3 regions of the Desulfosporosinus burensis genome follow, and region 3 is predicted to be linked to each of the others. Evidence: riboswitches for the same ligand, from Rfam matches in the RefSeq annotation. Region 3 holds a riboswitch; each other region holds the start of a gene.
The links. A riboswitch is a leader RNA that binds a small molecule or an ion and turns the genes downstream of it on or off. The one in region 3 is predicted to bind cobalamin.

Region 1 (10,770 bases), on a different contig from region 3:
TTTCATGATTATGGATAGTGGTCATCAATTTTCGATCCGAATCAAACGGAATTTCTTGGACCCTTGGATGGGATTTCTCTAAAGCATCTTTAGAAATGTCAAACTTCGCTCCAGCCTCTACAAGGGCGATTTCAGTTGGATCTCCTGTGTTAGTCGTCTCTGAGTAGGTAGAATCGTTACATAAAACTAAATTTTCTAGAAGAAGTTTATGAGCATCTTTAGTCAAATCTAAGGATGCTATGTCCGCTAAAAAATTGTCAGCAAAGAAGTGGGTGACTGTCATTTTATTTTGGGTAAGTGTTCCGGTTTTGTCAGAGCAAATAATTGATACAGATCCTAAAGTTTCTACTGCAGGGAGTTTTCTGACGATCGCGTGTTCTTTGATCAGTCGTTGAACACCCATAGCAAGGACAATAGTAACAATAGCGGGTAATCCTTCAGGAATTGCTGCGACAGCCAAACTAAGAGCAATTAAAAACATTTCGTAAAGATCTCTATCTTGAAGAACTCCTACTAAAAACATAAGGGCACAAATACTTATGGCTGCGATGCCTAAGATTTTCCCTAACTCCTCAATTTTCTTTTGAAGAGGGGTTTGCTCGTCTACTGATTCTTCGAGCATGGTGGCAATTTTTCCAATTTGAGTATCCATTCCTGTAGCAACAGCGATGCCGACTCCACGACCATAGGTTGCCAAGGTGGACTTAAACGCCATATTTTTTTGATCCCCAAGAGGGGTATCCTCAGCTTCAATAAGTAAATTTGCCTGTTTATCTGAGGGAACGGATTCCCCGGTAAGTGCTGATTCCTCAATCTGAAGATTGGCTGTTTCTATAAGGCGGAGGTCACAAGGAATGTATCTTCCAGCATCGATTATCACGACATCCCCAGAGACTACTTCTTGAGAAGGAATTTCCTTTAATGTCCCATCTCTTTTCACTAATGCTTTAGGAGTCGAAAGCTTTTTCAAGGCATCGAGAGCTTTTTCGGCCTTAGATTCTTGGATGACCCCTACGATGGCATTAATAAGAATCACAATTCCAATAATAACAGCATCGCTTATTTCCCCAATAAATCCAGAAATAAGAGCAGCACCGATTAAAATATAGATCATGATATTGTTTAGTTGAGAGAGGAAAATCCTAAGTAAAGTTTTAGGCTTCTTAGTTACTAACTCATTTAAACCGTACTTTTCTCGTCGTTGAATTACTTCATTCTCAGATAAACCGGTGGTTGAGTTTACTTCCAATTCCTTTAGTACATATTCGGTATTTTTATTAAACCACATAATATCACCTCTTGATTAAGTATTCGCAGAAAAATAAAAAAAAGACTTATATAAACATTATTTTTATACCAACTTGTATAGCCTAGCAAACCTCCCTCTTCAAACGATTGATGCATCTAGCATGTCACGGATCCTCCTTGGATGATTATGGCACAATTTGTGCAACAATACCAAGACTATGCACTTTTAGAAGGGAATGATAAAACTAAGATGTGCGTTTATTCTTTGGAAGGATTATAATAAAACGAGTGACAGAGGAGGTAACAATGAACTATATAGTGTTTGATTTGGAATTCAATATGTTTTTTAAATTCAAAGAAGGGGATTATGCAAATCCAGCTTTGAAAAGTGAAATCATTCAAATCGGAGCGGTCAAACTCAACGAACGATTGGAGACCATTGGCGAGTTCAATTTAATCGTTAAGCCAGTGATTTATAAGAGAATAAACCCCTATGTTAAGAAGAAAACGACGATCAATACAAGGCAGGTTAGTCAAGGAACCCCTTTCAATCAAGCAATCAAGAGCTTTAGTTCATGGCTTGGAAAGGACTCTGTTTTATGCTCTTGGGGACATGATGATATTTTAGGTTTAAGAGATAATTGCCAGTTTTTTGGCTTTGGCTCACTATCCTTTGACAGATTTATTAATATTCAGCAAATCTATATGAATCATGGGGTTATAACAATGCAACCAAGTCTAGAAAATGCCGTGGAAGCCTTAGGGATTGAAAAAACTTTTCCCTTTCACGATGCATTAAGTGATGCTTTCTATACCTCAGAGATTTTCAAAAAGGTCTTTGATTTTTCTGAAGGGGCCATAATAAACTGGGAAAAGAACCAAATCGAAAATGAAATAAAAGTTAAAGAGTTGAAGGCTTTCCTTGACAAAGTGACTATATCATGTCCGCAATGTTCCAAACTTATAGAGAAAGATAAGGAAGTCACTAAAACAAAGAAATATTTTGCCTTTGGCTATTGTACAGAATGCAAGCACCAAATTCGACTTGTTTCTAGAATCGTGCACAGTAGTGGGGAGTACAGCATAATTTCCAAAAATTCTATCTATAAAACAGAAGAAGCATCAGAGTGAGGATGATAATAAGATAAGCTTGTAATGAAATCTTCAATAATTATCGACAAAAGACCTTGTCAACGATACGTTTATTGTTTATACTATGCTTAGAAAATTTAATTACTACAGGTGCCTCACTATGAGGAGAATAGGGAAGTCGGTGTAAGTCCGGCGCGGTCCCGCCACTGTAAACGGGGAGCAAGAAGTATATAACCACGGGGTAGTTCCCGGAAGGTGCTTCAGACGTGTTGATCCGTAAGCCAGGAGACCTGCCTGTAGTTAGTAAAGCCTACCTTGTCGAAGAACCAAGAGTAGCGTGAATGAGATTATGGAAAAGTCTCTAGTCACTGTGTGATTAGAGGCTTTTTTTGTTTTTTCACTCCAGAATGTTCTTTTCAAGGTAATGACTCCAAACATAGAAAGGAGAGTTTATGGTGTTGACGTTAATGGAAATGGCCCAAGAGGGTCGGGAAATCCCGTTGTTTACCTTGGTAGCACGAAGCGAACAAATGAATGTCCAACTACTTATGGAACGGGTTGCTACCGGACGGATTGTTATTCCCTATAACCGTCATCACAAGCCCCAAAGACCTCAAGGATTTGGGCTAGGCCTAAGTACCAAGGTTAGTGCCAGTATTGGCTTAGCTACAGACGAGGATAGTCTTACGGATGAACTATTTAAAGTGGATGAGGCCATCAGGGCAGGAACCAATGCTATCATGGATTTGAGTACAGCCGGCAATATGGACGAGGCAAGGCGGACAATTATAAAAAGAGTACCGTTGCCTTTAGGTACACTACCCGTTTATCAGGCTTTTGCTGAAGCTGTACATACTAAGGGTTCAGCCTTAGCACTTGAGCCAGATGATTTTTTCAAGGTTATGGAACGCCAAGCTGCCGATGGAGTGGATTTTATGGCTTTGCATAGCGCCCTTCACTCCGGATTATTTAAAACGGCTAAGGAAGACCAGCGGGTCCTAAATCTGGTCAGCCGAGGCGGGTCCTTGCTAATGGGCTGGATGCTTTATCATAACAAGGAAAACTTTTTGTTTACTATGTTTGACCGCATCCTGGAAATTGCCAAAAAGTATGAAGTGACCTTAAGTTTAGCAGATGCTATGCGACCAGGTGCAGGTGCCGATTCATTATGTCGTTCGCAGGCAGAAGAACTCGTTATTTTAGGCGAGTTGGTGAAGCGAAGCAGACAAGCAGGGGTTCAAATCATGATTAAGGGACCTGGTCACACTCCACCTAATCAAATCGCGACTACGGTTAAATTTGAAAAACAAGTATGTCAAGGTGCTCCGTATTTTGTCTTCGGTCCGGTATCGACGGATGTAGCCCCAGGATATGACGAAATAACAGCTGCTATTGGAGGAGCGATGGCTGGTGCTGCTGGAGCAGACATTCTCTGCTATGTCACACCCGCTGAACATATAGGTTATCCCAATGCGCAGGATGTCTATCGGGGAGTGGTGGCTTCGCGTATTGCTGCTCATGTAGCTGATCTAGCCAAAGGGTACCCAGGAGCAGAAAAATGGGACCTGAAAATGAGTCAAGCACGGCGGGCGCAGAATCTAGAGGCTCAGAAAACGTTAGCTTTAGATCGAGAAAGGCTTAAAGATTTTCACTCAAGCGAAAAACCTTTCTGCAAAAAATGCGAAAAGGGTTGTGCTATGGCTGTAGCGGGCGAGTTCTTTCAAGAACTGCCGTGGGAGTGCTGAGGCGAGGTTCGAGGTGCGTGGTTCGAAGTAGTGAACTCATTCAACTAAAGTTGAACATCGAGACTTCGGTGGGGGAGTCTCACGATTGGATGAATAACGATGATCGCAATCACATTTGTCCCTGGATAAGTTCAGCTAAGCTAAGCACTACATGAAGTTGGTAAAATTATTTTCATAAATGAAAAAATAGAATTTGAATGGAGAGATTAAAATGACACAACTTATTAAAGCAAGACAAGGTATTATTACGCCTGAGGTAGAGAGATTAGCTAAGGTAGAAGGGCTTACAGCGGATCAGTTATGTGAGAAGGTAGCTCAAGGTCGGGTCGTGATCTTAAAGAACAATCAACGCAAGAACTCGGTCGCGATTGCAGTAGGGGAAGGACTTCGCACCAAAGTGAATGCTAACGTCGGGACGTCACCGGACTGTGTAGACTTCGCGGATGAGATTCATAAAATAAAGGTTGCCGTTGCGGCTGGTGCGGATTCGATTATGGAATTAAGTATTGGCGGAGATGTTGATGCCTTCCACCGTCAAGTACTCGATAACTTCACATTACCTGTCGGTTCTGTTCCAAGCTATCAAGGTGGTATGGAGAGTATTGCTAAGCACGGAAGCGTTGTCGGTATGACTGCTGAGGATATGTTTGAAATGATTGAACGTCAGGCAAAGCGGGGCATCGATTTTATGGCTATTCATGCTGCTTTAAATATGTCTATTATTGAACGATTAAAAAATCAAGGACGAATTACAGATATAGTAAGTCGTGGAGGGGCCTTTTTAACTGGCTGGATGTTTCACAACGAGCAAGAGAATCCGCTCTATGCTCAATTTGATCGTGTGCTAGAGATTTGTAAAAAATACGATGTAACACTTAGTGTTGGAGATGCGATCCGACCTGGTTGTATCGAAGATTCTCTGGACCGTGCCCAAGTTCAAGGTTTGATTGTGGCTGGAGAATTGGTGCAACGAGCCTTAGAAGCGGGGGTTCAGGTGATGGTAGAAGGCCCGGGCCATGTCCCTGTAGATCAAATCCCAGCCACGATTTTGCTCCAAAAACAACTCTGTCATCATGTTCCGTACTATATACTTGGCAATTTAGTTACGGATATTGCGCCGGGTTATGACCATATCACAGGAGCCATTGGAGCTACAGCGGCTGCTATGGCAGGTGCAAACTTCATTTGCTATGTCACACCAGCCGAACATCTGCGCTTACCAACCGCTGAAGATGTGCATGCAGGGGTGATTGCTATTCGCATCGCCACTCATGCTGCCGATATAGTTAATGGTGTTAAGGGTGCACGGGAATGGGACTTAGCCATGGCTCATGCTCGTAAAGCATTAGATTGGGAAAAACAAATTGAACTGTCCATTGATCCTCCAACAGCTCGCCGGATCCGAGGAGAGCGTAACGAAGAGGGAGCGGAAGCTTGTTCTATGTGTGGAGGTTTCTGTGCCATGAAATTAGTTGGGGAACACCTTGGGAAAACTGGAGGAACTTGCTAACTGCGAGAAGAGGACATTATAGACAAGGAGGGTGAGGTAAATGAGCCAAATTGGGGTCATTATGGGAAGTGATTCAGATTATCTAGTTATGGAGGAAGCCCTGGAAGTTCTTCGTCAATTTGGAGTTCCTTTTGAAGTTATAATTTCTTCTGCCCAAAGAACCTTAAAACGAACAGTTGATTGGGTAAAAGGTTTTGAAGCCCAAGGTGGAAAACTCATTATCGCGGCGGCAGGTTTAGCGGCCCATTTGCCAGGGGTTGTTGCTGGTGCAACGATTTTACCTGTCATCGGTGTACCTATGAACAGTGGAGCCATGGAAGGAATCGACGCCCTTTACTCCATAGTACAAATGCCCCCGGGAATTCCTGTGGCGACCGTAGGCATCGGCGCTGCAAGGAATGCGGCGTTGCTTGCGGTACAGATTCTAGCGATCCAAGATAGTGCCTTGAGTATTAGGGTTAAAGACTATCGAACTCAGATGCAAAGGGATATCGAGGCGAAGGACGAAGCGTTGCAGAAGCGGTTAAGCGAAGAAATTTGAAGACTAAGCACTAAACTAAGGGGAGGGGGGCAAACGTGTTCGACTTTAGAGAGGATACACCGAAAGAGGAATGCGGAGTCTTTGGGATCTATGCCCCCACTCTGGAGGTTGCTCGTGTAACGTACTACGGGCTCTATGCTCTGCAACACCGAGGACAGGAGAGTGCTGGAATCGCTGTTTCAGATGGACGAAGCATTGATGTGCATAAAGGAATGGGCTTGGTATCGGAAGTGTTTTCAGACCATGTTGTGGATTGCTTGAAGGGGAAAATGGCAATCGGACATGTCAGATACTCCCCAAAGGGTTCAAAGCTGCTTGCGAATGCTCAGCCTTTGGTAGTACACTACCAAAAAGGCATGATGGCCTTGGCTCATAATGGAAGTTTAACCAATGCCTTAGAACTACGTGAAGAACTGGGGAAAAACGGGGCAGTTTTCCAAACAACGATTGATAGCGAAGTGATGATTAACCTCATTACTCGCTATCGCCGGGAGTCCTTGGAAGATGCGCTGCTTAAGACCATGATGGATCTACGTGGAGCGTATGCCGTGGTTATCTTGGCAGAGGATAAACTTATTGGACTCAGGGATCCCCATGGCGTTCGTCCCTTATGTATTGGGCGTATCGGCGATGGGTATTGCTTGGCCTCAGAAAGTTGTGCTCTCGATACCATTGGTGCAGAGTTTGTGAGGGATGTGGAGCCCGGTGAAATTGTGGTGATCGATGAAGAGGGACTCCGCTCACACCAGAGATTTTCTAAACTAGAACGCACGTCGTGTGCCTTTGAATATATCCATTTTGCCCGACCGGACAGTACAATTGATCAGCTGAGTGTCTCGGAAAGTAGACGTCAGATGGGCATTGAACTGGCCCGTGAATATCCAGTCGAGGCGGATCTTGTGATTGCGGTCCCAGACTCCGGGACTGCTTCTGCCTTGGGGTATGCCACAGCACTGGGGCTTTCCTTTGGAGAAGGGGTTATTAAAAACCGTTATGTCCATCGAAGCTATATTCAACCGACTCAACAAATGCGAGAAGTGGACGTTCGTCTGAAGCTCAATGCTAATGCAAGTGTCCTGAAAAATAAGCGCGTTGTTATGATTGATGATTCGATTATCCAAGGAACCACCAGTTCGAAACTAGTGGAAATGGCCAGAAAAGCAGGGGCCAAAGAAGTACATTTTCTAATCAGTTCTCCTCCGGTAGCCTATCCGTGCTTCTATGGGGTTGACACGGTAAAACGAGAAAAACTCATTGCCAATCAATTGGATATAAAGGGAATTCGGGAGTTTGTAGGAGCAGATTCGCTACACTATATCTCTGAGGAAGGCTTGCTTCGAGCACTTGGGACGGACTGTGTTTGCTTAGCCTGTTTTGATGGAGCGTATCCCATTCCGGTTTGAATTTAATGAGACTAAAAAAGTGACATTTAGTGGACGCAATTGGAGATCCTGAGGGGAGGTAATAAAGATGGGATCGACACCCTTTTTTCGGCATAATCCCCAGGGTGTAGGACCTCAGTATTTGGAAGACCTGGCAACAGGGTACTGGTTTTCTGAGGCACTGTTTACGGCTGTTGAACTGGAAGTCTTTACTTTTCTGGAGTCTGAAGGCATGACGACTGACGAAATTTCGGGAGTACTGGATATGCCTCCGCCTGGTCTGGAGCGTTTTCTTCAAACCCTTTGCTCTATAGGGCTCGTGGTTTGTGAGGGTAAATGTTATTATAATACCAAACTTGCCAGCGACTATCTTGTCCCTGGTAAGAGTGGGTATCAAGGAGATTCGATCCTTTGGCGTAAAGGCCTTAGGCTAGGATGGCAGGACCTTACCGAATGCCTTAAGGCTGGCGGCAGAGTGAATTTTCCAGTCGAAGAAGAGGGTCAAGAGCAGTTTGCCAAGCGGATCCGTAAGTATATCAATGCTATGGATAATATTGCTATAACTAAGGTGGCAGAGATTCTGCCCTTCTTCGAGGGGCTTGATCTGAAGGGGGCGATACTTGATATAGGGACCGGCTCTGGGGCGATTGCCGGCGGTTTTATGGAGAGTTTTCCTTCTTTATCGGCAACTTTAGTGGATATTCAGGAAGTCCTCAGCTATACACAGGAGTTGATGGACAAGAAGGGGTTGGGGAAACGGGTTTCCTACATACCGAGCAATATTTTGGAACCTTGGTCTGTTGCTAAGGAAGGGTTTGACTTGGTCATTCTCTCAAATATTATTCACGCCTATTCAGAAGAAGAGATTCCTCTAATCTTGGACCGTGCAGCAAATTGTCTCAAGTCGGAAGGGCTCCTAGTCATTCATGATTTCTTCCCTGAGCACTTCTCTGCTAAGGCTGCTCTGCTCGATCTAAATATGTTTATCAATACCTACAATGGCAGGATCTTTTCTGGAACATGGGTAAAAGAACAATTAGCCATGTCAAAATTGTATACAACCGAGCTCATCCCCTTAGCGACGGACACTGCGTTAATCTTCGCGGCTAAGGACAAAAAGAAACTGGCGAGTCTCCGTCTGGATGAGAAAACCCGTCTAATTGCTAGGGTTAAAGCGATGGGATTTAGAGAAGTTCTTCCTATCGATAGAGAAAGCATCCATGTTGCTGACTGGACGGATCTCCGCTGCCAGTTTGGCTGTGATCGGTACGGACATGCCCACTGCCCACCCAATAGTCCCTCACCTCAAAAAACGAGGGAGGTACTGCAAGACTTTTCACACGCTCTGCTTCTGGAGGGGGAACCTCCAGGAAACGTGTTTCAGAGCCGAGTCTTGGACGCTGAAAGAGAAGCCTTTTTAGCAGGATTTCATAAGGCGTTCGCTTATTGGGCCGGCCCATGCCTTCTTTGCGCAACTTGTGCTGTGGGCGCTACCGACGGGAAGTGTCGCAATACACGGGATGCTAGGCCTTCGATGGAGGGGGCGGGTATTGATGTCTACGAGACCGTTCGACGGGCGGGCCTTAATCTTCGAATTTTACGCGACAAGGGCGAGTTCGTCAGATATTTTGCCTTGTTGTTATTGGAGTGAATTAACGTGCGTGTTCTGATGATCCAAACCCCTTCAGTAGAAGACCTCTCTCAGGAAAGAGTCTATCCTATCGGGATTGTCCTTCTGGCTGGCCGCCTTCAAGGGTATGGTCATGAGGTGAGTATCTTGGACATGAACCTGGAAAGAGATCCTTATGGAGCGCTGAAGGAGAAGCTATTGACGTTTCAGCCTGAGGGGATTGGTTTATCCCTGCGTAATATTGATCCGCTGGGCAATAAAACCAGCTCGCTGATATCTCCCTTTATTGTTACGGTTCGGTTGATTGCCGCCGTTCTGCCCCATGCTTGGTTGATTGTGGGCGGCACCGGCTTTTCCCTTTTTCCAGAACGGCTGATGCTAGAGGTGCCTGAATTAGATTACGGAATTGTAGGAGAAGCAGAAGTAACCTTTCCTGCTCTGCTCCGCTCTATAGACAATCCACCGCCTTTGCCAGGGCTCTGTCGGCGAGAGGGCCTGAAGGTGAGCGTTTCACCGCCTGCCACTAATTTTGATATGGCGAACTATGTCCCAGCGAATCGACTTTTGCTGGACCCTGAGCTTTATAAAGGGATTAACAACTACGTTCCCACGATTGGAATTGAGGCCAAACGGGGCTGTGCGCTTAACTGTGCTTATTGTGTCTATCCGCAGCTTCAAGGGAGGAGATTGCGGTGCCGCCCGACTGCCGCGGTCGTGGATGAAATGGAACTCTTGCATAAGGACTATGGTATTCAGAGTTTTCATTTTACTGATCCTGTACTCAATGTTCCCCATGGTCACCTTGAGGGAATCTGTGAGGAGATACTGCACAGAAAGCTCAAGATTCGGTGGGACGGTTTTATGCGGGAAGACCAGCTTAATGAAAAGAATGTCGCTTTGTTTGAACGGGCCGGGTGTGAATGTTTTTCCTTCTCCCCCGACGGTCTGTGCCAGGAATCATTGGATGTCCTAGGCAAAAACCTTAGTGAGGCGCAAATTTTAAAAGCAGCAAGTCTCGTCGCTCAGACGGACGTTGTCAGTGTCTATCATTTTATGGTCAATGTGCCTGGAGAAACTGAAAAGACCTGTGAAAAAAGTATTCAGTTTGTCGAACAGCTTTATGAATTACACAGTAAGAAAAAGAATCTGGGAACCATTATACTGAATAATATTCGCATTCTACCAGGTACAGCAATCGAAAGAATGGCTAGGTCACAAGGGGTCATCGATGTAGAAACGGATCTGCTCTATCCTACCTATTACAACCCGAAGCCGTTTAATACCTTCAGATACAAGCTGGAAACACTTCAGCAGTGTAGAAACATATTCATGTGGCAGGAAGTGAGGAAGGAAATAAAGTGAAGATACTATTATTAGAGCACCCACGAACCGTCTGCCCGGAACGATGTAACGACATCGCTAATACTCCCCTTTCTTCATGTCTTCATTCTGGTTATGTAGCCGGTATGCTCATAAGTGAAGGGCATGAGGTCGAAATTATTGAAGGATTCCTGGATGGGCTCGACTACCAAGAAATAGAGCGTAGGGTAAAAGCTATACAACCGGACATGATAGGGGTTCATATGGTCTACCATTGGCAGACAGACACGGCCTTGTACGCT
Region 2 (10,770 bases), on a different contig from region 3:
ACTTGAAGTGTGAACCCTCTTTGTTTGCGAAAATCCCGGATCGTTGTTCCCAAAGCCATATTTCATCCGCCTTATTTTAATCAGAATAAACCTTTTTCGTGATAATTAATTGGCCCCTTAAAAAGAATATCTCATTTAATATAGCATAAATCAAATAAACGTGTATAGCCCTATCACGATCAGTGATAGGGCCGTACCACTATTTGCTCTTATCCCTCTTCGGTGGAAGGCCTATCAGTCTTAACTTACTGCTTGATTTTATGACAGCTGGTACAGTTTGGCCGGTCTAGATGCTTTGATATCTTTGCACCATTGGCCCCGCTTTCATGACAGGACTTGCAGTCCAAGCCTTGGGTAACCTCATGAGGAATGGCAGGGATTACACCAAGGAGTATCATTATCCATAGCCTAAAAATCCTCCGACGTTTGAACCTTAGGCGTTAGGAATCCATTTCGAGTTATTTGTATCCACCCAATCCAGTAATTCTTTAACATTATTCACAGTCAAACCAGCTTTCGTCTTGCTTCTTTTCACAAGGACTGTCTCGATCCCCAACTCTAAGGCTGCCGAGATTTTCGTATCTGTCCCACCGGCAGACCCACTATCTCTGGTTAATAGAATATCTGCTCCATAGAATTTAAATAGCGCCTTGTTGATGTCTTTCGAAAATTGCCCTTGCATTGCTACTATATCCCTTGGCGAAATGCCCATATCTTGACATTTTTGGACTAAGCGTCCTTCTGGAAGAACCCTAACAACTAAACGAGCATAGCGAGCAAAGGTAGCTTGTACGATGCTCTCCATTTGGTGGCTTCCCGTCGTCACGAAAATCGTCACTATTCGTCCTTTCGCTTTATGCATTGCACCGACTCGCTGTTCTAACTGGAGCAAAGCTTCCTCCCAAGTACAAACAGGATATATTAATAAGCTGTCTGGAATGACAGTCTCTGGTCTTTCAAGCCTAAGATAAGGAATGCCCTGTTGCTCACACCATTGGCGTAAAGGGGCCAACTTTGCACTGCTGGAAGGAGGGCTGGCATCAAGGATTAATGAAGGCACCTTCAAACAGGTCTTTTCTGTCCAGGTTTGCAAACGCATAAACTCCAGCCCTCTACTATCGAGGCATTTACTAATCTCACGCGCCGCCGCCGTTTCTCCTAAAAGTATGATCATTTTTGTTAGCCTCCATAGCCTTTATTACAACAAGTGTAACTCTAATAGACAATCCTCATGTGTATGGGATATAAGACAACTTTGTATATTTCAATGTACATGTCTATGGTAAATGTCGGGAGTACGTTGGTGTACATGAATTATAAATTCGTGTTCATGAGTATGGGAGTGATCGCCATTTTTTGGTATTTCATTATCAGAATGGCCATGTGTATAGTTCTGTTCTTCATTTTTATTTCCTCTTGTCAAGTTTAATCCAATGTATCGTTCTTTGCCGGAATGCTCCTCAACAAATCTTCCCTTGTTTTCGGCAAAGGAGTAGAGGGCGGTAACCAACCTTTTTCCACCAACCCACAATGCATTTCTATCAGCCAAGGAAGGGCCAAATCAGCACGTTCAATAAGTTCAGGACGCAGGAATAGTTCACCAGGTGCTCCTTGAGCAATGATTTCTCCACTAGACATAATAACTAACCTGTTGGACCAGGAATAGGCTAAATCGACATCATGAGTCGATAGGATAATCATTTTACCCTCAATACTCAACCTTTCCAGAAGCTGCATGAACTCCTGGGAGTGACGAGGATCCAGCCCGGCGGTTGGTTCATCAAAAATAATTACCTCTGGTTCCATCGCCAGAACGCCCGCGATAGAAACACGCTTTTTCTGACCGTAACTTAATAAATGAGTTGGCTTGTCTTCAAGGTCTGTGGTTTCCGTATCTGTCAGGGCTTGTTTAACTCTCTCTTTCACTTCTTCTTCCGCAAGTCCCAGATTGAGAGGACCAAACGAGATATCCTGATACACACTAGCAGAAAACAACTGACTATCCGGATCTTGAAAGACAATTCCCACCTTCTTGCGTAATTCGATCAGGGCCTTGTTTTTATAGGAAATATCTTGTCCTTGGTACTTTATAGAACCTGAATTAGGACGATAAATCCCGTTAAATTGCATAAATAAAGTGGATTTTCCAGCTCCGTTCGATCCCAGAATGGCTAGTTTTTCTCCCTTTTGAACATGCAAATTCATATTTCGCAATGCCTTTGTGCCATCTGGATAAGAATAATCCAAATCAACGGCTTCAAGTATGAGTTCTGACAAACGTATTACCTCCAAAATAAATTCAATAAGATTAAAGGAATCTCCAATCCAGTGATAATAAGATAATTTTTGGGGCTAACAGGACGTTTCTCGGTAAGTACCTTAATCTCTCCAGAGTAACACCGCGCAGCCAGGGCATTGTAAAGTTCTTGGGATTTCACAAAAACTTTCCCTAACAGAGCTGAAAAGAGCCGACTCAACGAACGATAAGAACTTTTCATAGAGACATAGCCTGAACGAGAAAGCTGGGCCCGACGAATCGTGGTGGCTGTTTCCATAAAGACAAAGATAAAACGATAAATGAGCACCATCAATTCGGTGATAATCACAGGAACCCTCATTTTATTGAGTACGGTAATGAGCTCCGTCATTGGAGTGGTTAGGGCCAGAAAGTAAAGACAAGAAACTGCTCCGAGCGATCTAAGAAAGAGATGAACTGCTGTGATCAGATCTGGGTAGTGTATACCTACTGTTAGACCATACATGGTTTGAGCTAGCCAAAATCCCGAAGGATTGGACGAGACTGAAAAAGCAATCGTTAAAACGCTGATCAGGAGAAACGAAAGCGGAACAAGCATCAGCTTGACAAAAACTTGGGCGGGGATGCCTGCTTTGATGACTATCCCCGCGGCCATTAAAGCTAAGACAATCAGAGGGGTAATGACCGTGGGAGCCGTTAGACACATTACCATGGTCATCATGGCAAAAAGAGACTTTTCCGAAGGGTGAACGGCTTTTAGATTATTGCTATAGGCGTAACTATCTATGTCAATCACGTCTGATCTCTCTTTCTATTTCCTTTCGAATACCCGATATAATAAAAGACGAAACCGCTTCCCAGCGCGGCCTGCAAGGCAAACAAGAACGATGCAACTTCTCCGCTCGGTGGTTCCCACAAGGGTTTAAACCAAGGTTGATAATTGGGGTTGAACGTACTGATCGCTGTTGATGCTTTATCATCAGCTCCGGCAAATTTCGCATCGCGCGCTATAAAAAGCGGAGCAAAAGACAGTACAACAACCAGAACTAGTAAAAGCCCATTCTTAGTCATCAGTTTCATGCCTTCACCCCCTGTTTTCTGGTGGGTAATTCTTTCCCAGTAAATACGCCTAAAAATCCCAACTCTTTTTGATTGTAAGCACTAAGGATATTAATGACCATAACGGTGAGGATACCTTCGCTTATGGCTAAGGGGACTTGAGTGAACGCAAAAATGCTCATGAATTTTAGTACGGAAGCCATTACTCCGCCCGAAGCTGCGGGAAATGCTAGCCCCAGTTGGAAGGATGTTGTAATGTAAGTCATCAGATCACCTATTGTAGCTGACATGAACACAGATAGCCATAGGGGAGTTTCAGTTTCTTGGAGCCTTTATAAATACCGTAAGAGACAAAAGGGCCAACAATTCCCATAGAAAACGTGTTTGCCCCTAGGGTCGTTATTCCGCCATGAGCGAGTAGAAGTGCCTGAAAGATTAAGACAATCATTCCCAAGACGGTCATCGCAGTAGGTCCGAATAGTATGGTACCTAGACCTACTCCTGTCGGGTGCGAACAACTACCCGTTACGGACAGAATTTTCAAAGCTGACAAAACAAACGCAAAAGCTCCGGCCATACCGAGCAACATTTTTAAACTGGGGTGGAGTGTTACTGTTTTCTTAATGGAACGTACTCCAGCGATAACAAACGGAATCATGGCCAGCCACCAGAAGGCGGCCCAATTGAAAGGTAAGAATCCTTCCATGATATGCATGCCATAAGCATTATCAGGAAAGACGATATAGATAGCCAAAACGTAGGCTATTAATAAACTGATCTGTTTTATCATTATGAAGATACGTATCATCATCGACCTCTTTCATTAAATATAAAGAGACAACCTAATACTCTATTCCCTCTCGCGCCATTATACCTTTTTCCAGGGGATGCTTGCGGGCAGTTATTTCCGAGACGTAATCAGCTAACTCGATCAGCTTTGATGGGGCATCTCGCCCTGTCAGAACGAGTTCCAATTTTTGCGGCTTGATCTTAACTATCTCGACTACTTCCTCCAGAGGCAGAAACCCGCTATTCACAGCGGCCATAATCTCGTCCATGATAATCAAATCCCATTCACCGCTCAGGACAGCCTCAATAGTAGGTTTAGTCCAATCCGCATTTCTCCTTTTATTCCTTCCATTTCTTCATCTGCCATTCCCCAAGTGAATTTGTCATTCTCTTTGTATTGAAAGAGCTGAAAGCACGGTCCTAAACTAGCGATGACTTTCATTTCTCCCGTGGCCCATCCCTTTAAAAATTGAACCATGAGGACCTTAAGTCCCTGCCCATACGCCCTGATTCCCAACCCGACTGCCGCTGTCGTCTTCCCTTTCCCTGCACCAGTATAAATATGGATGAGCCCTTGTTGCATGCTTATTTCTCCCTCCACTCTCACTAAAAAAATAAAGAGACAACCTCACATCACTAATCATAAAGACAGCAATGAATCGGTTGTCTCGGACGGCGCGTTCTCTTCCGCTTTCAAGTCGCATTCGCATTTTTGAAAGCAGATCCCGCTTGAACAAGACTTTTACCCTTAGGTCAGTTTCCCTCGGGAAACCAAATTTGTACCCATAAAAATATATAAAGCCCTCCAAAACATGAAGGGCTGAATTAAATAATTCCTGCCACCCATCCATCGTGAGTAAAGCATATGAGCAATCAGGTCTCCTGGCTCAGGTTCCTCGTTTAGTGCCTCCTTCCCAAGTTTCCTCAGTGGATGTGGCACAAACTCCCCTTTACAGTGGCGGGACCGCGCCGGATTTAAACCGGCTTCCCTGTTATGATTTTTCGGTTAAGAAAAATCCCTTGCTCATCTATTAAATTTGCAAATTAAATGTATCACAAAAGCGATACATCGTCAAGTGTCGTGAATTTACATCCATCACCACGGCAGCCCCAGATTTTGCATTGGGATTAGTGTTCTTTTGAACATCTGCAATAACTTGATCGAGGCTTTCTTCCACAACCCTTTCTTTTTGTTTATAACATCGTTGAGTTAAACTTAAATTATGCTTGTTCAGCAGCTGGCAAGTAAATGGTGAAAACTGCTCCATGATCGGGTTCACTTTCAACTGATACTTTTCCGTCATGCATTTCAATTATTTTTTTAACAATAGAAAGTCCTAAGCCCGTGCCGGTTCCACGCCTCGATCTAGATTTATCGACCTTGTAAAACCTTTCCCAAATATTTGACAGTTCTTCCCGGGGAATGCCAAGTCCGGCATTTTTTACGGCTATAAAAGCATGCCTATTCTTCATACCCAACGTTACACTTACTTCACCACCCACTTCTGAATGGTTAATAGCATTGTCCAATAAATTCGTAAGAACCTGTTTAAGGCGATCAATGTTTCCCCGTACGATAATAGTTTGCTCTGGCGCAATTAGCGTTAAATTAATTTCTTTAGAATTGGCCATATGTTTTAAGCGCTCAACGGTAATTTGAACAAGTTTATTCATGATTACATATTCCATTTCATCAAAGGTTTTAGTGGCTTCCATTCCTTTTAAGTCGAGTAACTCATCGACTAGGCGTCTGAGACGCTGGGATTCGTCAATAATGTTATTCAGATAGAGTTGCTCCTGTTCCTTTGACTTAACTAGCCCATCCAACACTGCCTCCGAAAAGCCCTGGATAACCGTTAAGGGCGTGCGCAACTCATGTGAAACATCAGATAGTAGTTCCTGCCTTAAACGATCAATTCTCTCGATAGCCTCAATTTTTTCGCTAAGCTGACTTGACATGCGATTAAACGAGCGCGCAAGCCGCCCTACTTCATCATCGGAGGTAACCTCAATTTGCCTGCCAAACTCACCTTCTGCAATACGGCGTGCAGTTTCTTCCATTTTTTCAAGGGGCCTTATCATCTTTCGGGATACAAGCATACTTAACACGGTCGCTAAAAAGATCCCGATCAACGTTCCTATCAGAGCAATTCCCCAAATGTTGTTAACATGATGCTTCATGCTTTCTAGAGGACTGAAAATAACCACCAACCCAATAATCTGCTTATCCTTTTTTAAAGGAACAGCCACAAGAAACATCTCTTCACTGATTCCCCTGATCTTACCGGAGAATACAACATTTTCACCACCGAGGACTCTCTCTTTAAAACCAGGCTCTAAAAGCAAATTGCTCGGCGACTGATCATTGGCCGGTTGACCATACAAGATGTTTCCATCTGTATCCAGGATTGCAGTTTTAGCACTTAATACCTTAGCTAAGATCTCCAACCTTTTGTCGATAGCGATGCTCTCTGTATCTTCATACTTATTAAAAATTAAGACGACCTCTTCCGCCTCATTGATGAAAAGCTGGGCGTGTTGATCATAGATGACAGATTTAATCTGTTGTGCTTGTATCACTACTAAAAATAGAAAAACCCCTAGTACTATAAGCACAATTGCCAACCAAAGCTTGTTTACTAAGCTATTTCTTATTGACCACTTAATTCGAATTTGTAACCCACCCCTCTAACCGTTTGGATAAAGTCCTCATAACCAAGCTGATTTTCAAGCTTAGATCTTAAGCGATTGATGTGGGTGCAACCTAAGAACAATCAGATATATTTCAAAATTTATACTGAAAGGAACTAGCTCAATGTCTTCACAATTTTTTCTTAAGGTTGTATCGCATTGGCTACCAATTCCTTCCCCGTACCCGATTCCCCTTGAATAAGTACCGTAGCTGGCGTGAGAGCGACTCGCTCCACTAAGTGCCTAACCTTTTGCATTGCTTCACTGTCCACAACCATTTGCCAGCCATTACTTTGGACCTCCCCTTTAAGATAGTCTACCTGCTCACGTAGTCTTTCTACTTCAAAGGCCTTAAAGACCGTGATAAGCAGTTCTTCAATATCAAAAGGTTTCATCAAATAATCATTTAATCTGGATACTGCTCTTTAAGCCTCACAAAAGCTTGAAACGACTCCTAGCGACCCGCAACTTATTTTGACGGTTTACGGTATCGGCTACAAGTTTAATCCAAGTGCGGGGGGATATAATCTGGTGCATAATGCCTATCGGTACTCTAACCCAGGCGGTCAAATTAACGTCGCCCTTGCACAAACACCCGATTATTGTCAAATTAGAATTAGAAATACCGGGATGGGCATCTCTGAAGACGATCTTCCTTTAATATTTGAGCGTTTTTACCGTGCAGACAAATCCCGCACTCGTGAGACAGGGGGAACTGGAATTGGTCTAGCGCTGGTTCGCGAGATTACGGACCTCCATCAAGGCACGATCACCGTACAGAGTAAAGTCGGGCATGAAACTGAGTTCATCGTCAAGCTTCCGAAAGAAATAAAAGTGGCTGTGGAGTAAATCCACGGCCACTTTTTCTACTCATTTTTCTAAATCCTGTTTCCTGCTCTGATACTCAGCAGAATCTATCTCGCCACGCGCATATCGTTCTCGCAGAATATCCATTCCACTATACTCACCTAGTCCTCCTGCATGAACGTGCGAGGTCTTACGACGAAATAAATAGAGAGCCAATATAATAACCCCCATCCCGAAGATGAGGTGCATTCCTATCCCCGCCATCCCCATCATTCCATAGACGCCGCTTCCATAACCACCATAACCCCAACTACCCATCATATTACCCCAGCCACCCATCATATAAATTCCTCCTTAAAACTATTTGATAAAATACAACCTTAGATAATCTCTTTTCATTCATAAAGTTCACGCTATTTATCCTTTCTTAATGGATATTTGCTGCTTTTTCCCCGACAGTTCTTGTTTCCTCTCGAGGTATTCCTCTCTCTGAATTTCACCGCGTGCATATCGTTCACTCAATATATCCAGTGAGGTGTACGACTGAGATTGATGGCCCTCGCAGCATGACCCTCCAGCATTAGATGAACTAAACATGTAATACGCAATAAATATTAATAGGACTAAACCAATCATCATTATAACTATCCCCCTTTTAATTATTTGATGACCAATGCTGTTCTTCCATATCCTTAGTGTAACTCTTAGATACGATTTAATTATGAAAAAGTTATGAATTTCTCATGAAGATGCACATTATTTACCACTTAATTTGCCCTATATGATCGCACTGCATAAACCCGAAACTGCCCATTTCTAATCTGTCAGGCATTCTAAAGAATCATCCACAAAAAGTGCTGAGGACTATCCTCAGCACTTTAAATTGACTAATGAAATCAATTCCCCTTAGACTCTTGGCCGAAATTTCATTAACTTAATAACTCACTTCCAGTTATACGATGTCTGAATCCCCTCAAAAGAGTAGTGCTCTCCTCTAAGCATAACAAACTTATTAATTGTTAATAACCCTGTAACCAGCCTCATCAATAGCCTTTGCAAGCGATGTCCGGTCTGCGGTTCCGATAACCACTGCCTGTTTCTGAGCTAAATCGACTTCTGCTCGAGTAACTCCAGGAACTTTCAATAACGCCTTCTCCACTGAACCTTTGCAATGTCCACATGTCATTCCCTCAATTTTTATTACAATGCCATCTTGGGGACTCAAGGTATTTCCCCCAGAATTGTCTTTCTTCGAATGTCCACAGCAACCCATTTTACATCGCTCCTTTTTAATACTTAGTGATACTCTTTAGACTTCTTGTTCAATTGAGGCAACGTTTGAGCAGCACACATCCAATCACGAGTCTTAAAAATTCATCATATTACTACCTGCTTTTGCTGTCCCAGTTCCGTTCATCATCAAACTTCCTGAACTGTTAGCACCCATTCCATTGGTCATCATGTTTCCTCCAGATTGACTCATAAATTGGTTCATCTGATCAAGATTATCTTGTCCCATTAGGGCCTTAACATTCGGGTCTGAATTCATGAGATCTTGCATTGCCTTAACATCCCCTGTTTGCATAGCATCCTGCATACCCTGTGAATTGTGTAGGTTTTGCATTTCGTTCGAATTCATAAGCTCTTGGTGCTGCTCGGGTGAAAACGTTTGCGTCATAAAGCCTTGCATCTGACCAACCCAACCGTTCCCTTGTTGCTCGGTTGTTCCAGCTATAGCAGGTAATGCTACAAGCCCCATCGCCAGTGTTGCGGTTCCTAGAATTGCTGTAATTTTTTTGTTAAATTTCCACATTGTATATTCCTCCAAATTTTTATTCCTATGTTCTACCGCTTTGCGGATCTTCCATGTCCTAAGTGTAACCCAAGGTTTCGATTATCTCATGAAAAAGTTGTGAATTTCTCATGAAGGAAGGACCCTGATTTTATACTTCAGGGTCCTTCCTTCATGAGAAGACTTTATGAAATTTATTTTGCAGCTAAGGCTTCCTTAACCAAGGGTTGTAAAGCTGGATCTTTAAGCATAGCTGAGAATGTCGCTTTCATTTTAGGATCGGACATGATTTGTACCATAGGCTTATACATGGATGGATCCGACATAATACCTACCATATTAGCTTGATTTTGGTCACTCCCCATTATACCCATCATATTCTTTTGTACATTGCTATCTTTCATCATATCAACCATCACAGGCATCATTTGTGACGACCCCATTATTTTTACCATGGACTGGCGAGAATCCGGTGAACTTAAAACATTCATCATTTCAGTGGGATTACTCGTCATATATTGGGTCATATTGCTGGTGTTCATCATATCTTTGGATTGACCACCGCAACCTGCTAGACTTAAGGTGGCAATAGAAATCAGAGCTACAAACACAATCGATTTGATTTTCTTATTCATTATTTCATCTCCTACTCTTTTACTCACAGTTAATAATAACTTTCTGTTCTTCAATGAATCAAACAAGCTCAAACCGTAGGATAAGGACTCTCATATTACAAACCACGATATGAGCAGCTACCCGAGGACAAGAAGTGCAAAGAATTGTCCTCGGGCTTAATAGTACAAAATTAACTCATGTTTTCTATAAGCAGGCACCTCCTTTTTACATATCTGAAAACTCATTATTCAGCTTAGGCTAAACAATGAGCTAAACCCTTTCCTCTAAAGACTACATATTAGCAGGATATGGTACAATTCTTTCCGCTTTGTTTAGCCTTTAAAAGCGCTTTATCTGAAGCAAGAATAAGGTCATTAATCAATAGACCATCGTCAGGATAACTCGAAACGCCCAAAGAAACAGTTATCTGGGGATATGCCTGATGATCAAGTTGACTTATTTCCGACCTAATTTTTTCGGCCATTCTTAAGGCGTTCTTTTTATCACAATCCATTAGGATTAGAGTTATTTCCTCTCCACCATATCTATAAACACGGTCGCTTGCGCGGACACAGGCTTTAATGGTCTCTCCTACCTTTCTGAGTACATTATCGCCTATATCATGGCCAAAGCGATTGTTAAAATCCCTAAAGTTGTCAATATCGAGAAATATAAGGGAATAGAAACTACGATCGTCAACATCTTTAATTGCCTGATCAAAAGCCCTTCGGTTTAGGAGTCCCGTTAGACTATCCGTCAT
Region 3 (10,770 bases):
GGGTCGTCGAGCAAGCCTCTAAAATTGCGGTGCAGATAGAATCAGGAATCAAAGTAGTTGAAAACGAGGACAAGAAAGAGGACAGCAAGGAAGATGGAGGGATTAACAAGTCAGAAGTTATACGTTTAGGTATAGGTGCAGCTCTCTTTTTTGTCGCCATCTTAGGCAAGTTTCCGTTTTGGGCTGAGTTTGGAATATTCCTAGTAAGTTATATATTAGTCGGTGGAGAAGTTGTTTTAAAAGCTGTTCGAAATATCTTAAAAGGTCAGGTATTTGATGAAAACTTTTTAATGACTATTGCTACCATAGGTGCTTTTGCAATCAAGGAATTTCCTGAAGGAGTAGCAGTCATGCTTTTCTATCAGGTTGGCGAGTTCTTCCAAACTATGGCCGTAAACCGTTCGAGAAAGTCAATCAGTGCTTTGATGGACATTCGCCCCGACTATGCCAATCTAAAGGTTGGCGAGGATATTAAGAGGGTATCTCCTGAAGAAATAAGTGTTGGAGATATTATTATTATAAAACCGGGCGAGAAGGTCCCCCTTGATGGCAAAGTGATTGAGGGTATGTCTATGCTTGACACGTCTGCCATAACCGGGGAGTCTGTGCCAAGAGAAGTTGAACCAGGAAACGAAATTCTGTCAGGAACCATCAATAAGAATGGACTATTAACAGTTGAGGTAACGAAAGAGTTTGGAGATTCCACAGTCTCCAAAATCCTTGACTTGGTACAAAATGCCAATAGCAAGAAAGCTCCAACTGAACAGTTCATCACTAAATTTTCAAGATACTATACACCAGTCGTGGTATTTGTTGCCTTAGCAATGGCGGTTATTCCCCCTTTGGTTGTTACAGGTGCGACCTTCTCAGATTGGATCTATAGGGCTTTGGTTTTTCTGGTTGTGTCCTGCCCCTGTGCGTTAGTAATATCGATTCCCTTGGGTTTCTTCGGTGGTATTGGCGGAGCTGCTAAAAGTGGCATCCTGGTCAAGGGCAGCAACTTCCTTGAAGCCTTAAATAACGTGGACACAATTGTTTTTGACAAGACAGGCACCCTTACCAAAGGCGTGTTTAAGGTTACAAAAATTTACTCACTTGGTCGTGAATCAGAGGAGAATCTGCTAGAGTATGCTGCTTTTGCCGAAAGCTATTCCAGCCATCCCATTGCCACTTCAATCCTGAAAGCTTACGGGAAAGAAATTAATAAAAGCGAAATAGAGAACTATGATGAAATCTCGGGGCATGGAATTAAAGTGAGGGTTAAGGGTAAACGGATCTTAGCCGGTAATAAAAAACTGATGGTTAAAGAAAATATAACCTATAATGTAATTGATGAAACCGGTACAGTGGTTCATATAGCCATTGATGGCAACTATGCAGGCTATATTGTAATATCGGATGAGATAAAAGATGATGCTGAAAAAGCGGTAAGAGAGCTTCGGGGGATTGGCGTAAAGAAACTAGTGATGCTTACCGGAGACAGCAAGCTAGTGGGAGAAGCGATTGGGCGTCAGTTGGGCCTTGATGAAGTATTTGCTGAATTACTCCCTGATCAGAAGGTTGAGAAGCTGGAGCTCATAGAAAAACAAAAGCAGACCAAAGGGAAGCTGCTCTTTGTCGGAGATGGTATTAATGATGCCCCGGTACTGGCTCGTGCCGATGTTGGCGTGGCAATGGGAGGGTTAGGCTCTGATGCAGCCATAGAGGCTGCGGATATTGTGATCATGACAGATGAACCCTCAAAGCTTGTGAATGCCATTAAAATTGCCAAAAGGACACGAAGCATCGTCTGGCAGAATATATTTTTCGCCTTGGGCGTTAAAGCTGTCGTACTTGTTTTAGGTGCTGGGGGTATCGCTACTATTTGGGAAGCAGTGTTTGCTGATGTCGGCGTAACGGTGATTGCTGTCATAAACGCAATGCGTGTCATGAAAACGAATTAGCCGAAAGCAAGGTGCTTGAAAAAAGGTTAATCCTGAAATTTGATTATGCTAAAGGATAGGATCATTAAATATGTCCGGTAACAAGGAATTGTAAAGAGAAAAGGGTAGAGTAGGATAAGCAGCTTACAATGGGTGCCTGTCCTACTCTTGTATATGTTAAAATACAAGAATAGATCCCCACTTAGGGGAGGATAAAAGGATAGAGAGGAGATCTTCTTTGCTAAATCATGAACCCCCTGCACAAGATCGTGCTCGGACTCTCTTTGATCTTATCGCGATTGGGATTGTTGTAGTGATTTTGACGGTCATTCACTACACGAATTACCATTACGAAATGAACTATCACATTTTATTGCAATTCGCGTACTACCTCCCGGTGATTTATGCTGCCATGCGTTTTGGCCCTGCTGGGGGGATAATATCCGGCTTGGTCATTACGGTCCTCATCCTGCCGTTGATGATATATCTCCAGGCAATGGCGCCATCGGCCATGTATACGCAGTGGGTGGAAATAGGCTTGATAAACGTAATCGGCTGGTTAACTGGATTCTTGACTGAGCAGGAACGGAAGGCGTCACGCAAACATCAGCTCGCCTTGCAAGTTCAAACGCAGTTGGTGGAGAAGTTAAAGCAAGAAGGGCAGGAACGAAAACGATTGGAGGGTGAGATACGGCAAACGGAACGATTAACGGCGCTGGGGCATATGAGCGCCGGGTTGGCCCATGAAATACGCAATCCCTTGGGAATTATGAAAGTGAGCATCCAACTACTGGCGCAGGAGAAAATTGAGGATGGAGTTGTTTCAGAATACTGTAGGGTGCTTCTGGAAGAGTGTGAACGGTTAAATCGCTTGGTGAGCGAGTTTCTGTCCTTTGCCCGTCCTAAAGAGCCTGTACGTGGTGGGATTGAGTTAGGGAAACTCTTGGAAGAAGGAGTTTCCCTGATCCAGCCTGCCCTGGGGCAACATCATATTGAATTAATACAAGCGCGAAGCCAAATTGAGGAGCAAGTGGTTGAGGTCGACCCGGATCAGATTAAGCAGGTCATACTGAATATCTTACTCAATGCCATCGATGCCCAGGGAGATGGCGGTGTGATTCAGCTAGAGGGAGTTCGACAAGCTGGCTTTGTAGGTTTCGCCGTCAGTGACGAGGGACCAGGTATTTCACCGGACGACATGCCCTATATTTATGATCCGTTTTTTACGACGAAGGAAAAAGGTACCGGGTTGGGGTTATCTGTTGTGCACAGCATCCTTGATCAGCACGGGGGGAAGATAACCACGACGAATAGAACGGATGGAGGGGTTCGGGTCGAAATACTGCTTCCATCATTTAAGTAGAAAGTGCTATGCTGAAAATCAGTAAATATAAAATGGAGGAACTTGACATACTGGTTGTCACGGTTGAATCAATTGAATACTTACGATAGTATAATTAACAAGTTGAATTTTCAAGTTACTTATTAATTCAATAAGTTAATGGGAGTGGTCTGATCTTGGTTATAGACAAACAAAAGGCAGCATTGAGTTCTGTTTTTGCAGCAGTTTTCCTCACATTAATGAAAACTGTAGTGGGTATTTTTACAGGCAGCTTAGGAATCTTATCTGAGGCATTGCATTCTGCATTGGATTTATGCGCTGCGCTTATAACCTTTTTTGCAGTAAAGTTTTCCGATAAACCTGCAGATTCTAAGCATCACTATGGACATGGGAAGATAGAAAGTTTTTCAGCTCTTATAGAGACAGCTTTACTCCTCATAACCTGTGTATGGATTATATATGAAGCTGTGGAAAAGTTGTTTTTGGGCAAAAGTGTGGAATTAATTGGAATTCAGTGGGGCGTATTAACCATGATTATTTCAATCATGGTTGATGCCTCAAGAGTAAGAGTGTTGAAGAAGGCTGCCAAGGAACATGGCAGTCAGGCATTAGAAGCGGATGCACTTCATTTTAGCAGTGATATATGGAGTTCCTCAGTAGTTATAGTGGGCTTGATGTGTGTTTGGATAGGTGATTATTTCAACATACCTGTTTTAAAGTACGCAGACCCAGTAGCTGCTTTGGGGGTTGCGCTGCTTGTTATTAAGGTGAGCATCAAGCTTGGCAGAGAGACCATCGATGTTTTGTTAGATACTGCACCAAACGGGATGAAAGAAATGATCGAAGAGGAAATCTGCAAAATCACCAGTGTTATTCAGGTTGCAGAAATCAGGCTCAGACCTTCTGGGGCAGTTCAGTATATTGATATAAATGTTGGCGTTGACCCATATCAAAGCCATAGAAGCGTTCATACTATAGTTCATGAAATCAGGGAAAGGATTTCAGAGAAAATACCGAGGTGTGATATTGTGGTCAGCACATTTCCTGTTGATGCTGTCGGGAATGCTGATTTAAGTCTTAACCGCACTTTAGAGGAATTAATAAACCAGATTCCTAATTGTACAAATGTTCATAATATACATGTTTATGAACTTGAAGGAAAAAAGAAGATTACTGCACACATAGAATTGGAGGAAAACTTAACCCTAAAGGATTCCCATGAATTATCCCATAGGATTGGCAACATGGTTCAGAAGGCAATAAACAATGTTGACAATGTGAGTCTTTACTTTGAACGAGCTGAACAAGTGGTAGAAACTGAGGATATTACTGAAACACAGCAGGATATTATCGATAACATAAAAACTGCAGTCCTAAAAATAAGGGACAATGTAGACTGCCATGACATAAAGCTATACCGCAAGGGGAACAAGGTTTCAACGTTCTTGCATTGTGGAGTTCGGGGCGATTTTACTGTGGATAAACTGGAAACGATATCAAACAGTATAAAAAGCGAACTGAAAAACAATGTGGCTCGTTTGGAGAATGTTCACATCCACTTTGAACCACTAGATTAACTAAAAAAATAAGTGAATTATGAGCATAACCCTATCAAAAAAGTGATTTTGCAATCAAATTGAGGCAGCCCAGTTAAACTCTCAGAAATATATTGAATCAGTAGCGTTGCATCAAACTAGATCGAGTCATGTCAATAAAGAAAATGCTTTCTCTATAATTACTTAATATACCATTATTGGTGTATACATCCATGTGGTTTTTCCTCCCATAGGCCAAAGGAGCGTTGACATAGAAGGTAGTTCTTTTCCACATTTTTACATAATATAACTTTAGGGGATAACGGGATCGTAGGTTAAATCATTGAGCCAATCCGTCTCTTCATTCATAATCTGATGCTCTGTCATTTTGTAAATACGATCATAGTTGATTCTCCGAGAACCGTTTCCCCATTTTCGCCGAAGCTTTTCTAGAAACGAATCATAGCTTTCAAATAAACAAGAGATAACGCTTCTTTGCAAATTCAGTAAGTCTCTTTTATCCTCGATTTCAAGTTTTAGAAGAACGAGTGCGCAATAAGTCATGAGTGCTAAAAGTAACTGGTTAATAACTGATGTCTCACTTGTGCCGTAAAAATGTTTGATCTGAGCGTGTTGTTTCAGCCACTTAAAGAACAGCTCTATTTGCCAGCGATACCGGTAAATCTCACCAAATTCCTCGGCACTTCGATTAAAGTCATTCGTGACGATGGAAAAGGGTTCGTTGACCGAATCATCAATGGTAATGACACGAAGTTTATGCTTCATTTTTCGGCTGTTCGTTCCAAGAATAACATCAACGTCTTCTTCAATTGGACCATCTTCTTCAACGTTTCGTTGTCCAAGAAACTCAACCACAGCATTCTCTTTAAGGCGAGTTACAAATCGAATACCCTTTTCACAGTAGTCATCAAATAGTTTGTAATCCACGTAACCCCGGTCAAAAATATTAAGGGCGTCAGTATCTTTGACAATCAGTTCATCCAGTTTCTTCTTGTCTGCCGTCTTTGCCGGAGTAATAATCACTGCGTCAGGGACAGCCATTCCGTCGAAACTTAGTCGCAGATGCATTTTGATTCCGGCCTTGGTTTTTCTAAACACAGCCCAAGGATACTTAGAAAGGCACAAGCTTATCGTAGATGCATCAATCATGAACAGGTTTCCAAGGCGTTGCTGGATCAGTCCGAACCCTTTTTTCTGAGCTACTTCGTTTAATAGGTTTTTAAAAAGCATTTCCGAGACTCTAACAGGAAGAGTTCTAAGTCTTCGTGAAATTTGACTATGACTAATGCTTTCTAAGCCAATGGTACGACTGAAGTCATTACTTTGAACACTGGCACTGATTTTTCGTAAAGCTTTAAATTCTTGGAGTTGAGCATTACTGATAAGTAACGCGAGTTGGTTTGTTTTAAGTTTTTGGACTCGCTTATCAAGGTCTGGAACTTCTTGATGAATTTTAGTCCAAATATTTTTAGAAAAAACCGGTTGAAACAGTTGCATAAATGTGGATTTTGTAGTATTCTTGCCTTGCATTTTTTATCTCCTTATGATTAGAGATTTGGGCAAGAACTACCCTAACTCTAATTATAAGGCTTTTTTTATGGTTTTGACAGGAATAATCAGGGATATCTGCAGTTTACGCCATTTTCCGTTGGTTTTCTTTGTAACATAGAATTTGACTTTTGCGTAAAAGCTTTATGCAACGCTACTGATATTGAATATATTTTAAGTAATAGACAGATGCAATATTTTATGTTACTGTAAAAGACAATTAAATATAGGAATGAGTGATTCTTTTCCGAGGGAAAGAATTGAAAAGGGAAGTCAGTTGAAGCTGACGCGGTGCCCGCCACTGTACAAGGGAGTTAACTCACATAGTTGTCACTGGAATTTATCCGGGAAGACGTGATTTGACGAAGATCTTGAGCCAGGAGACCTGCTTATTCCGAATTTGCAACTACCTACGGGAATGTTAGGGGGTGGATACCTGTGTCTTCAGGACTGCTATTGTTACCTGATACTGGTTAAGCTTTTTACCCTTCTATTGGTGAAGGGTTTTTTTGTTTTTATTAACCAAAGCATGGGGTATAGGGTACGGTGTTATGATCAGTGGGGGACAAATTCTTCATTAGAAGATAATGGGTTAGAAATCAAAAGGAGTTGTTAATTTTATGGGTCTACGCAAGTTTAAGAATATCGGCCTATTAATAACCTACGTTCTGGTTGTCTATATGATCTTTCCTAATAATGCTTATGCTATGCATATTATGGAAGGATTCTTGCCCTTTAACTGGGCCGCCTTCTGGTGGATTGTTATGATTCCGTTTGTTATTGCTGGGGTACGTTCCATTAAGAAAACAGTGACTCTCCATCCCAGTTTAAAGATGCTGCTCGGTATGGCCGGAGCCTTTGCTTTTGTTTTGTCTGCCCTGAAAATTCCGTCGGTAACTGGTAGTTGTTCGCATCCGACAGGCGTAGGTCTAGGTACCATTCTGTTCGGACCTTTAGCGATGACCGTCTTGGGAATGATTGTCTTAATCTTTCAAGCCCTTCTAATAGCTCATGGTGGAATAACGACCCTCGGAGCAAACACGTTTTCTATGGGGATTGTGGGACCTTTTGTCTCTTATGGTATCTATAAGGGTTGTAATAAATTGGGAGCTCCCCTGTGGCTATCGGTTTTTCTATCAGCCACTTTGGGGGATCTAATGACCTACATTACAACCTCTTTCCAGTTGGGGCTGGCTTTTCCCGCGGCTTCGGGCGGAGTAATGGCTTCCGCACTAAAATTCATGAGCATCTTTGCGTTCACTCAGCTTCCCTTAGCCATAAGCGAAGGTATCCTTACTGTTCTGGTGATTAATATTCTAAGTACCTACAGTAAAAAAGAGTTGCAGTTTTTAGGCGTATTTACTGGAAAAGAATTACCTAACAACAAACGGGAGGTAAAAGCATGAAACCGATTGTAAAGAATGGGATATTACTGTTAATTGTAGTTTTACTGGCCTTTGGTCCCCTTTTTCTGGTACGTGGTGGCGAATTCGCCGGAGCTGATCAACGAGCCTCAGCAGCTATCAGCACTCTCGCTCCTAATTATGAATCTTGGTTTAAACCCTTATATGAACCGCCGAGCGGAGAAGTCGAAACTTTCTTGTTTGCCCTGCAGGCAGCCCTCGGAAGCGGATTTTTCTTCTATTATATAGGTTATGCCAAGGGTAAACACAGTGTCTGCAAGAAGGATCAAGCATGATTAGCATTGATTGTTACGCCTATAGCAATAATCTAAAAACAGTTCACCCGGTGGAAAAGTCTCTTTTTGCGATAATCACCATGGTAGTGTGCCTAACTTCTCCTACAGTAATCACCCCTCTTATTGTGTTAGCCATAATGGCTATAGGGATAGTCTGCAAAGCAGGCATCCCCGCCCGAGTTTTTGTCAAGCTAATGCTTGTTCCTCTTTCGTTTCTCCTGATCAGCGTTTTAACGATTGCTTTTTCAGTCTCGACCAATCCTTCGGGGTTTTGGTTAGCTCAAACTATTAATGGCCTAACAGTAGGAATACACTACCCAGATCTGATCACCGCAGTTCATCTCTTTCTAAGATCGATAGGGGCTGTTTCCTGTCTTTACTTTCTAGCCCTAACCACTCCCATGACTGAAATAATTACAGTACTCCATAAGATGAAAGTTCCTAGTATTATTACTGAATTAATGGTGCTGATTTATCGTTTTATCTTTGTCTTTATGGAAACAGCTACCACTATTCATCGTGCCCAGGCCTCTCGTTCAGGCTTTATCTCAATGAAAAGTTCTTTCCGTTCTATGAGTCGGCTCTTCTCTGCGCTTCTGGGGAAGGTTTTCGTCAAATCTCAAGAACTATACAATGCCATGGCAGCGCGGTGTTACACGGGAGAGATTAAGGTGCTGACCAAGAAATATCCAATTAATCTTAGAAATTACATGATTATAACTGTTTTTGAGATTCCTTTGATCTTGTTGAATTTACTAGGGAGGGGATAAATTTGCCGGAAATTATACTTGAAGCGGTTGACCTAGAATATTCTTATCCTGATGGTACAAAGGCCTTGCGCAAAGTGAGTTTACAGGTTGAAAAAGGAGAAAAGCTAGCGATTCTGGGTTCAAACGGTGCCGGTAAATCCACGTTATTCATGCAATTTAACGGAATCTATCGTCCGAACTTAGGTTCTATCAAGTATCGCGGACAAGATATTTCTTATAAAAACAAGGCTCTGATCGAATTACGCAAGAAAGTTGGAATCGTCTTTCAAGATCCGGATAGTCAGTTGTTTTCCGCTAGTGTGTATCAAGATATCTCGTTTGGTCCTCTCAATCTCGGACTTTCGGAAGAAGTGGTGACAGAGAGAGTTAAACAAGCCCTGGCAGATACGGAAACGACAGACCTTGAAGATAAACCCACTCACCTGTTAAGTTATGGGCAGAAGAAACGAGTTTCTATCGCTGGCGTTCTGGCGATGGAACCAGAAGTCATAATATTTGATGAACCAACAGCAGGGCTGGACCCGCGTCACTCCCAGGAATTCATGCAGCTTCTAGGAAAGCTGAGCAGGGAGGGTATAACGACTATCCTATCGACTCACGATGTCGATTTAGCTTATACCTGGTCAGATCGGATAGCAATAATGTACAGTGGAGAGATCATTGCCCACGGAGAACCTGGGAAACTATTCCTGCGCCCAGAGATTGTTAAACGTGCCGATTTAGCCCTTCCATGGCTGATAGAAATGCATATTGAGTTGGTTCAAAAAGGATGGTTACCTCCGTCTACCCCGTTGCCAAAAACAAGGGAAGATTTGTTTAGAAGCATTCCTGTAAAGAATGATCTAGCGGGTTAAAATTGGATAAGAGGAAATAAAAATGAAGAACAGAAATATTGCCCCAATACTAAAAGCCATAATTGCTGCTGCTTTGTTTGGAGCGAGTGCCCCTATTTCAAAACTACTTTTGGGTGAAATTGCCCCAACCCTAATGGCATCCTTTCTATATCTGGGCAGTGGTATCGGGCTTTACTTACAGAGATACTTCCGAAGTTATAACAAGCGTTCCAGTGATGAGGCAAGACTTACTAGAAATGATTGGCCCTGGATAATTGGTGCTGTATGTATAGGCGGGATAGCAGCCCCCATTGTGCTGATGTTTAGCCTGAAAAATACACCGGCGTCTACGGCTTCCCTTTTGCTGAATTTCGAGGGCGTAGCAACTACTGTAATTGCTGTTGTAGCATTCAAAGAGGCTGTTGGGAAAAGGATATGGATGGCTGTACTATTGATTACCATGGCAAGTATATTGCTTTCATGGGGTTCATCCGGGCAGTGGGGTTTTTCATTGGGTGCTATTGGAGTACTTGGTGCTTGCATTCTGTGGGGGATAGACAACAATTTCACACGAAACGTTTCGGACAAAGACCCTCTCTCGATTGTGACAATCAAAGGATTAAGTGCCGGTACTTTCTCCTTAATTCTATCCTTTATCTTGGGTTTTTCGTTGCCTTCTTTCAAATTCATTCTTTTGGCAATGCTCTTAGGCTATTTTAGTTATGGGTTGAGTATCGTATTATTTATTCGAGCCATGAGAGAATTAGGGTCTGCTAGGACAAGTGCTTTGTTCGGAACGGCTCCTTTTGTTGGAGCAGTACTATCTTTGCTCTTGTTCAGAGAAAGCCAAGGCATGTTGTTTTTCTTTGCTCTTCCTATCATGATTATTGGGGCAGTCTTTTTGTTCAAGGAAGAGCATGAACATTTACATGAACACGAAACAACGGAACACGAGCATAGGCATAACCATAACGACTCGCACCATACACACGGCCATTCTGATAATGAAATACCAAAAAATGGCCATCACTCCCATGTTCATGGACACGAATTTATAATTCATGTCCATGAACATGCTCCCGACATTTACCATAGACATG

Region 1: it holds a riboswitch for cobalamin, as region 3 does, so the genes downstream of both, thiC (phosphomethylpyrimidine synthase ThiC) here and ACYQ3Q_RS00960 (energy-coupling factor ABC transporter permease) in region 3, are expected to answer to the same signal.
Region 2: it holds a riboswitch for cobalamin, as region 3 does, so the genes downstream of both, ACYQ3Q_RS11900 (cob(I)yrinic acid a,c-diamide adenosyltransferase) here and ACYQ3Q_RS00960 (energy-coupling factor ABC transporter permease) in region 3, are expected to answer to the same signal.

What each region holds. Positions count from the first base shown of each region.
Region 1 covers NZ_BAAHYN010000007.1:156,879-167,648, reverse strand. Annotated here, with positions in the region: gene ACYQ3Q_RS14155 (calcium-translocating P-type ATPase, PMCA-type) at 1-1,288, opposite strand, end outside; gene ACYQ3Q_RS14150 (3'-5' exonuclease) at 1,555-2,379, shown strand; cobalamin riboswitch at 2,472-2,652, shown strand; gene thiC (phosphomethylpyrimidine synthase ThiC) at 2,799-4,085, shown strand; gene bzaB (B12 lower ligand biosynthesis ThiC-like protein BzaB) at 4,297-5,595, shown strand; gene purE (5-(carboxyamino)imidazole ribonucleotide mutase) at 5,636-6,136, shown strand; gene purF (amidophosphoribosyltransferase) at 6,172-7,539, shown strand; gene ACYQ3Q_RS14125 (DUF2284 domain-containing protein) at 7,607-9,169, shown strand; gene bzaD (B12 lower ligand biosynthesis radical SAM protein BzaD) at 9,176-10,510, shown strand; gene ACYQ3Q_RS14115 (B12-binding domain-containing radical SAM protein) at 10,507-10,770, shown strand, end outside.
Region 2 covers NZ_BAAHYN010000006.1:86,805-97,574, reverse strand. Annotated here, with positions in the region: gene ACYQ3Q_RS11935 (helix-turn-helix domain-containing protein) at 1-59, opposite strand, end outside; gene ACYQ3Q_RS11930 (precorrin-6A/cobalt-precorrin-6A reductase) at 434-1,174, opposite strand; gene ACYQ3Q_RS11925 (energy-coupling factor ABC transporter ATP-binding protein) at 1,426-2,277, opposite strand; gene cbiQ (cobalt ECF transporter T component CbiQ) at 2,283-3,053, opposite strand; gene ACYQ3Q_RS11915 (energy-coupling factor ABC transporter substrate-binding protein) at 3,050-3,337, opposite strand; partial or broken gene ACYQ3Q_RS11910 (energy-coupling factor ABC transporter permease) at 3,334-4,106, opposite strand; gene ACYQ3Q_RS11905 (cob(I)yrinic acid a,c-diamide adenosyltransferase) at 4,159-4,374, opposite strand; gene ACYQ3Q_RS11900 (cob(I)yrinic acid a,c-diamide adenosyltransferase) at 4,398-4,688, opposite strand; cobalamin riboswitch at 4,961-5,144, opposite strand; gene ACYQ3Q_RS11895 (sensor histidine kinase) at 5,327-6,721, opposite strand; partial or broken gene ACYQ3Q_RS11890 (winged helix-turn-helix domain-containing protein) at 6,757-6,864, opposite strand; gene ACYQ3Q_RS11885 (sigma 54-interacting transcriptional regulator) at 6,940-7,191, opposite strand; partial or broken gene ACYQ3Q_RS11880 (sensor histidine kinase) at 7,319-7,645, shown strand; gene ACYQ3Q_RS11875 (SHOCT domain-containing protein) at 7,667-7,945, opposite strand; gene ACYQ3Q_RS11870 (SHOCT domain-containing protein) at 8,021-8,242, opposite strand; gene ACYQ3Q_RS11865 (CopZ family metallochaperone) at 8,616-8,876, opposite strand; gene ACYQ3Q_RS11860 (hypothetical protein) at 8,970-9,416, opposite strand; gene ACYQ3Q_RS11855 (hypothetical protein) at 9,590-10,030, opposite strand; gene ACYQ3Q_RS11850 (GGDEF domain-containing protein) at 10,309-10,770, opposite strand, start outside.
Region 3 covers NZ_BAAHYN010000001.1:168,772-179,541, reverse strand. Annotated here, with positions in the region: gene ACYQ3Q_RS00980 (heavy metal translocating P-type ATPase) at 1-1,943, shown strand, start outside; gene ACYQ3Q_RS00975 (two-component system sensor histidine kinase NtrB) at 2,161-3,285, shown strand; gene ACYQ3Q_RS00970 (cation diffusion facilitator family transporter) at 3,441-4,841, shown strand; gene ACYQ3Q_RS00965 (IS4 family transposase) at 5,112-6,350, opposite strand; cobalamin riboswitch at 6,586-6,775, shown strand; gene ACYQ3Q_RS00960 (energy-coupling factor ABC transporter permease) at 6,989-7,774, shown strand; gene ACYQ3Q_RS00955 (energy-coupling factor ABC transporter substrate-binding protein) at 7,771-8,067, shown strand; gene cbiQ (cobalt ECF transporter T component CbiQ) at 8,064-8,837, shown strand; gene ACYQ3Q_RS00945 (energy-coupling factor ABC transporter ATP-binding protein) at 8,840-9,691, shown strand; gene ACYQ3Q_RS00940 (DMT family transporter) at 9,714-10,770, shown strand, end outside.